DNA from 2 places in the Pseudomonas sp. MPC6 genome. Region 1 is predicted to be linked to the other one. Evidence: predicted binding sites of a transcription regulator. Region 1 holds the regulator's gene; the other holds the start of a gene.
What was found. The regulator FliA, encoded in region 1, starts transcription of late flagellar genes. The targets are predictions, from matches to a motif close to CTAAAGTTTNNNNNNNNNNNGCCGNTAA.
Positions count from the first base shown of each region.

Region 2: a site for FliA is predicted at 1,574-1,601, ahead of ELQ88_RS27835 (methyl-accepting chemotaxis protein). Genes of this name have one in related genera too.

Region 1 covers NZ_CP034783.1:5,163,503-5,166,911, forward strand. Annotated here, with positions in the region: gene ELQ88_RS25835 (protein phosphatase CheZ) at 1-577, opposite strand, end outside; gene ELQ88_RS25840 (chemotaxis response regulator CheY) at 600-971, opposite strand; gene fliA (RNA polymerase sigma factor FliA) at 1,140-1,880, opposite strand; gene fleN (flagellar synthesis regulator FleN) at 1,877-2,707, opposite strand; gene flhF (flagellar biosynthesis protein FlhF) at 2,824-3,409, opposite strand, start outside.
Region 2 covers NZ_CP034783.1:5,556,742-5,560,150, reverse strand. Annotated here, with positions in the region: gene ELQ88_RS27835 (methyl-accepting chemotaxis protein) at 1-1,442, opposite strand, end outside; gene ELQ88_RS27830 (helicase HerA-like domain-containing protein) at 1,617-3,104, shown strand; gene ELQ88_RS27825 (DciA family protein) at 3,114-3,409, opposite strand, start outside.

The DNA.
Region 1 (3,409 bases):
CTTCGGTGACCAATTGAGTCACACGCTTGATCACTTGACCGGTGAGGTCCTGATAATCCTGGGCGAGCAGGATATCGTTGAGGTTGCTCGACACAATGCGGTTGTCGGCACTGCTGCGTGTCAGGAAACCGTCGACCCGCCGGGCCAGTTCGCGGAACTCTTCAGCCCCGACTTCACGACGCATGAACCGTCCCCAGTCCGTGCTCAGCGCCTGGGCTTCCTGGCTCAGGCTGTTGACCAGCGGCGTGGCGTTCTCTACCAGGTCCATGGTGCGGTTGGCCGCGGCCTCGGTCAGCCTGACCACATAGCCCAGGCGCTCGGTGGCGTCCGTGATCTGGGACACTTCCTCGGCTTGCGGCATGTGCGGGTCAATCTGGAAATTGACGATCGCGTTATGCAACTCGCGGGTGAGCTTGCCCACCTCCTGGTACAGGCCGCGGTCACGGGTCTGGTTGAGCTCATGGATCAGTTGCACCGCGTCGCCGAACTTGCCTTTTTCAAGGCTTGCGACCAGTTCGACCGCGTGTTTTTTCAGGGTCGATTCGAAATCGCCCTGTGAAGATTCTTTTTGCTCCATAGCTCCCCCGTGGCGCCGTTGCTCAACCAATGCGTTCGAAAATCTTCTCGATTTTTTCTTTCAACGCCTGGGCCGTGAAGGGTTTGACCACATAGCCGTTGACACCGGCCTGGGCCGCTTCGATGATCTGCTCGCGCTTGGCTTCAGCGGTCACCATCAGCACCGGCAGGTGCTTGAGCTTTTCATCGGCACGCACGTGGCGCAGCAGATCGATGCCGGTCATGCCAGGCATGTTCCAGTCGGTGACCAGAAAGTCAATGCTGCCGCTGTTGAGCATCGGAATGGCCGTGGTGCCATCATCCGCCTCGACCGTGTTGGTGAACCCAAGGTCACGCAACAGGTTTTTAATGATCCGCCGCATCGTTGAGAAGTCATCAACGATGAGGATTTTCATGTTCTTGTCCAATTCGACCTCCAAGCAGTCTTAAACGCGCCCAGCACCTGGACGCGCCATTTCAATCAATCCGGCGATGCACTCGATGACTGTCTGGAACACAACAGATCGCGACCGGCGCAGTTGAACACCGCACCAGCCACGTTCGCAGTGTCCCCAACACTGCCTTCAGCGCGCTCGCCACTCCCCCAAACGCGCCCGCAAACGGGCCGCGCACTGGCTGTGTAACTGGCTGACCCGGGATTCGCTGACCCCCAGGACCTCGCCGATTTCCTTGAGATTGAGCTCTTCGTCGTAGTACAGCGCCAACACCAGTCGCTCACGCTCAGGCAAATTGGCAATCGCGTCCGCCAGCGCCGCCTGGAAGCGTTCATCTTCCAGGTCGCGCGACGGCTCCGGATGTGCACTCGCGCCGTCCTCGTGCAGCCCTTCGTGTTCGCCGTCCTGCAACAGATCGTCGAAACTGAATAACCGGCTGCCCAGGGTGTCGTTCAAAATCCCGTAATAATCGTCGAGACTCAATTGGAGTTCGGCCGCAACTTCGTGATCTTTAGCGTCGCGACCGGTTTTAGCTTCAATCGAGCGAATCGCGTCGCTGACCATGCGGGTATTGCGGTGGACCGAACGGGGCGCCCAGTCCCCCTTGCGCACCTCATCGAGCATCGCGCCGCGGATTCGGATGCCCGCGTACGTCTCGAAGCTGGCGCCTTTGCTGGCGTCATATTTGGTCGACACTTCCAGCAGGCCGATCATCCCGGCCTGGATCAGGTCTTCGACCTGGACACTGGCCGGCAGACGCGCCAGCAAGTGGTAAGCAATGCGTTTGACCAGTGGCGCGTAACGCTCGATCAGCTCGTACTGCACGTCACGCGCCGACTGCTTGTAAAAGTTGTAGCCACTGGCTGTCATAGCACCGGTCCTGCGGTTTGTTGCACCAGGCGTTCGACGAAAAACTCCAGGTGCCCGCGGGGGTTGGCCGGCAACGGCCAGGTATCGACCTTCTGTGCAATGGCCTTGAAGGCCAGGGAGCACTTGGAACGCGGGAAGGCTTCATACACGGCGCGCTGCTTCTGTACGGCCTTGCGCACGCTTTCGTCGTACGGCACGGCGCCGACGTATTGCAAGGCGACGTCGAGGAAGCGATCCGTGACCTTGGTCAGCTTGGCGAACAGGTTGCGACCTTCCTGCGGGCTCTGGGCCATGTTGGCCAGGACGCGGAAGCGGTTCATCCCGTAATCGCGGTTGAGCAACTTGATCAGGGCGTAGGCGTCGGTGATCGAGGTCGGTTCGTCGCAGACCACCAGCAACACTTCCTGGGCGGCGCGCACGAAACTGACGACCGACTCGCCGATGCCCGCCGCGGTGTCGATCACCAAGACGTCGAGGTTATCGCCGATATCGCTGAAGGCCTGGATCAGGCCGGCATGTTGCGCCGGGCTCAGATGCACCATGCTCTGCGTGCCGGACGCGGCCGGGACGATACGAATGCCGCCGGGGCCTTGCAACAGGACGTCGCGCAGCTCGCAGCGGCCTTCGATCACGTCGGCCAGGGTCCGTTTCGGTGTCAGTCCCAGCAGGACGTCGACGTTCGCCAGCCCCAGATCGGCGTCCAGCAGCATGACTCGCCGGCCGAGCTCCGCTAGAGCCAGGGACAAGTTCACTGACACGTTAGTTTTCCCGACGCCACCTTTGCCGCCGGTCACCGCGATCACCTGTACGGGATGCATGCTGCCCATGTTATTTCTTTACCTTGTCTTGCATAGACGGAGGCCACATTACTGGCTGCGCGTTCACCAACGGAACAATGCATGGCAGACCATCGATGTAGGTACAAAAACTATTCATTAATACCTCAGCCGACCCGCTTGGTCGGGCTGTGATAAATATCAGCGAACATATCAGCCATGGCTTCCTCGCTAGGTTCTTCCTGCATTTGCACGCTTACTGCGCGGCTGACCAACTGATGACGCCGCGGCAGATGCAAATCATCGGGAATCCGCGGGCCATCGGTCAGGTAAGCCACCGGTAAATCATGGCTGATGGCCAGGCTCAACACCTCGCCCAGGCTGGCCGTTTCATCCAGTTTAGTCAGGATGCAGCCGGCGAGCCCGCAGCGCTTGTAACTGTGATAAGCGGCCGTCAGCACCTGTTTCTGGCTGGTGGTGGCCAGGACCAGATAATTTTTTGACTTGATGCCGCGCACGGCCAGGCTTTCGAGCTGCATGCGCAATGCCGGGTCGCTGGCCTGCAGGCCGGCGGTATCGATCAGCACCACACGCTTGCGCAGCAAGGGATCGAGCGCCTGCACCAACGATTGCCCCGGGTCGACGTGCGTCACCGGCACATTGAGGATGCGGCCGAGGGTCTTGAGCTGTTCCTGGGCACCGATCCGGTAGCTGTCCATGCTCACCAGCGCGATATGCTGCGCGCCGTACTTG
Region 2 (3,409 bases), 390 kb from region 1:
GCAGCATTAAGCGCCAGCAGGTTGGTTTGCTGGGAAATGCTGGTGATCACTTCCAGAATCTGCCCGATGTTCACGGTTTTGCTGTTCAGCGATTCGATGTTGGTACTTGAGGCGCTGAGCATGCTCGACAGCTGATTCATCGCGGCAATGCTACGCTCCACCACTTGCTGGCCATCTTCGGCCAGGCTGCGGGCATCGCTGGCCTGACTCGACGCTTGCGCGGCGTTGCGCGCGATTTCCTGGGCTGCAGCGCCGAGCTGGTTGATGGCCGCGGCGACGCTGCTGGTGCGGGAAGCCTGTTGGTCGGAGTTGAACATCGACGAGTTCGAGGCCGCCACCACGCGCAACGCCACTTCGTTGACTTGGCCGGTGGCGGAGGACACTTCGCGGATCGAGCCGTGAATACGCTCGACGAAACGGTTGAACGCGGTGCCGAGAACGCCGAATTCGTCGTTGTTCTGGATGGTCAGGCGTTTGGTCAGGTCACCTTCACCGTCGGCGATGTCTGCCATGGCGCGGGTCATGACATGCAGCGGCTGGATCAGGATGCGGATCAGCATGCCCAGCAGGGCAATGATGGTGGCCACGGCGATGACCGTCGCGATGACCGCCGAGGCGCGGAACTCGGTCAGCATCGAGAAGGCTTTGTCCTTGTCCACCGACAGACCGATGTACCAGTTGACCGAGGGCAGGCCCTTGATCGGGGTGAACGTGACGATGCGGGTCTTGCCGTCCACCTGCACTTCACTGAAGTCGCGGCTGATACGCGGGGTATTGTCCGGATACGCTTCATTCAGGGTCTTCATCACCAGGGCTTTGTCCGGGTGCACCAGGATCTTGCCGTCGGAACTGACCAGGAAGGCGTAGCCCATGCCGTCGAAGTCGCGGGCGCTGAGGGTGTCGATCAAGGTTTGCAGGCTGAGGTCGCCGCCGACCACGCCGACGTTTTGCCCGGCTTTTTTCGAGGCGGTGGCGATGGAGATGATGGTCTGGCCAGTGGCCGCATCGATATAAGGTTCGGTCAGGGTCGCTGTGCTGCTGCTTTCGGCGCCTTTGTACCAAGGGCGCACCCGCGGGTCGAAACCGGCGGGCATTCTGGCGTCCGGACGAATGGTGAAGCTGCCGGTGGCGTCGCCCAGGTAAGACGCCATGAAGGTCGACGTCAGGGCTTTCTGCTCAAGCAGGCTGGTGACGGTGGACGGTTCAGGATTGATCGCGATGTTCTGGGCGAGGTTGTCGATCAACAGGATACGACCGGCCAGCCAGGTCTGGATATTGTTGGCGGTGACATCCCCCATCTCATTGAGGTAGCTGTCCAGGTCTTCGCGGATGGCGTTGCGTTGTAAATAGTCGTTGTACAGCGTGAACGAGGCAAAGGCGGCCATGACAATGAGGGCGGCGGCAAGCAGGATTTTATGGCTGAAACGCAGGTTTTTGTTCATGGCTTGGGGTTCCGCTAGGGTCGTGGTGCCAAAGGCGTGCTTTTATAAAGGAACGCGCAATGGGCGGCAGTGAAAACAAGCTGATACTTCCGTACTCTCCTTAGGGAATTACCGATGCTTTTCAGTCTTTTATATCGGCCGTGAAGGATCAAAGCTTAATCATGGGGTGACAAAATGCCTGATTCACTGCAACTCGTTATCGGTGCCGACCTCGCGGGACAGCCGATTGCCCAGGCCATGCGTCTGACAAACCGTCATGGCCTGGTGGCGGGCGCCACCGGCACCGGCAAGACCGTCACCTTGCAACGCCTGGCCGAAGCGTTCAGTGACGCCGGCGTGGCGGTGTTTGCGGCGGATATCAAAGGCGACCTGTGCGGCCTGGGCGCAGCCGGTGAGCCCCAAGGCAAGGTCGCCGAGCGCATTGCGGGGATGCCTTGGCTGAACCACAAACCCCAGGCGTATCCGGTCACCCTGTGGGACATTCACGGTCAGTCCGGGCATCCCTTGCGCACCACCCTGAGTGAAATGGGGCCGCTGCTGCTGGGCAGTCTGCTGGAATTGACCGACAGCCAGCAGTCGGCGCTGTATGCCGCCTTCAAGGTGGCGGACCGCGAAGGGCTGTTGCTGCTGGACCTGAAGGATCTGAAGGCGCTGCTCAATCACCTGCGTGATCATCCTGAATTGCTGGGCGACGACGCCGCGCTGATGACCACGGGTTCCAGCCAGGCCCTGTTGCGGCGTCTGGCGACCCTGGAGCAACAGGGTGCAGAAGCGCTGTTTGGCGAGCCGGGGCTGCAACTCGAAGATATTCTGCAACCGGGCGCCGATGGTCGCGGGCGTATTCACCTGCTCGATGCCAGTCGCCTGGTCCACGAAGCCCCCAAGGTCTATGCAACGTTCCTGTTGTGGCTGTTGGCCGAACTGTTCGAGCAACTGCCGGAACGCGGTGATGCGGACAAACCCCTGCTGGCGCTGTTTTTCGATGAGGCGCATTTGTTGTTCGCCGATACGCCCAAGGCCTTGCAGGACCGATTGGAGCAGGTCGTGCGGCTGATTCGTTCGAAAGGTGTGGGCGTGTATTTCGTCACCCAATCGCCGGGCGACCTGCCGGATGACGTACTGGCCCAGTTGGGGTTGCGGATCCAGCATGGATTGCGCGCGTTCACCGCCAAGGAGCAGAAATCCCTGCGCGCCGTGGCGGAGGGCTTTCGGCCGAACCCGGCGTTCGATACCTTGTCGGTGCTGACCGAACTCGGGATCGGCGAGGCTTTGGTCGGCACTTTGCAGGATAAAGGCACGCCCGGGATGGTCCAGCGGGTGCTGGTGGCTCCGCCGCAGTCGCGGATCGGGCCATTGACCGAGACGGAGCGCACGGTGCTGATTGCCGGATCCGCATTCAAGGGGCGTTACGACAAGCCGATCGACCGCGAGTCGGCGTATGAAGTGCTGTTGGGGCGTAAAGGACTGGCCCCGGAACCGGACGCCGCTCCAGGTAAACCGGCAGCCGAAGAGCCCAGTTTCACCGACAAGGCCGGTGAATTCCTCGGCACGGCGGCAGGGCAGGCGCTGAAATCGGCGATGCGCCAGGCGGCCAATCAGTTGGGCCGACAATTGGTACGCGGGCTGATGGGTTCATTGCTCGGCGGCAGCAAACGCCGGTAGGAGGCAGTTTTAAACCTTGGGCTTGGCGTGCGCCGCAAGGCGCTCCAGCGCCGCCCGCAGATTCGGATCAGTGATCCCCTCGGCCGTGGCCTGGATGGTCGCGCCCGCATCGGTCGACAATCTGATGGTATGACCGGCCGCGCCTTGCTGGACCGTGGGTGGCTGCACCTTGAACAGAATCCGCGTCAGGCTGGCGAACTCATCGAACAGCTGCAATTGCCGCTGCAGACGCTTTTGCTGATAACGCAAACGAGTGGCCCAGTGACCGTCGGTGACAATCAGCAACAAACTGCCTTCGCGCCACG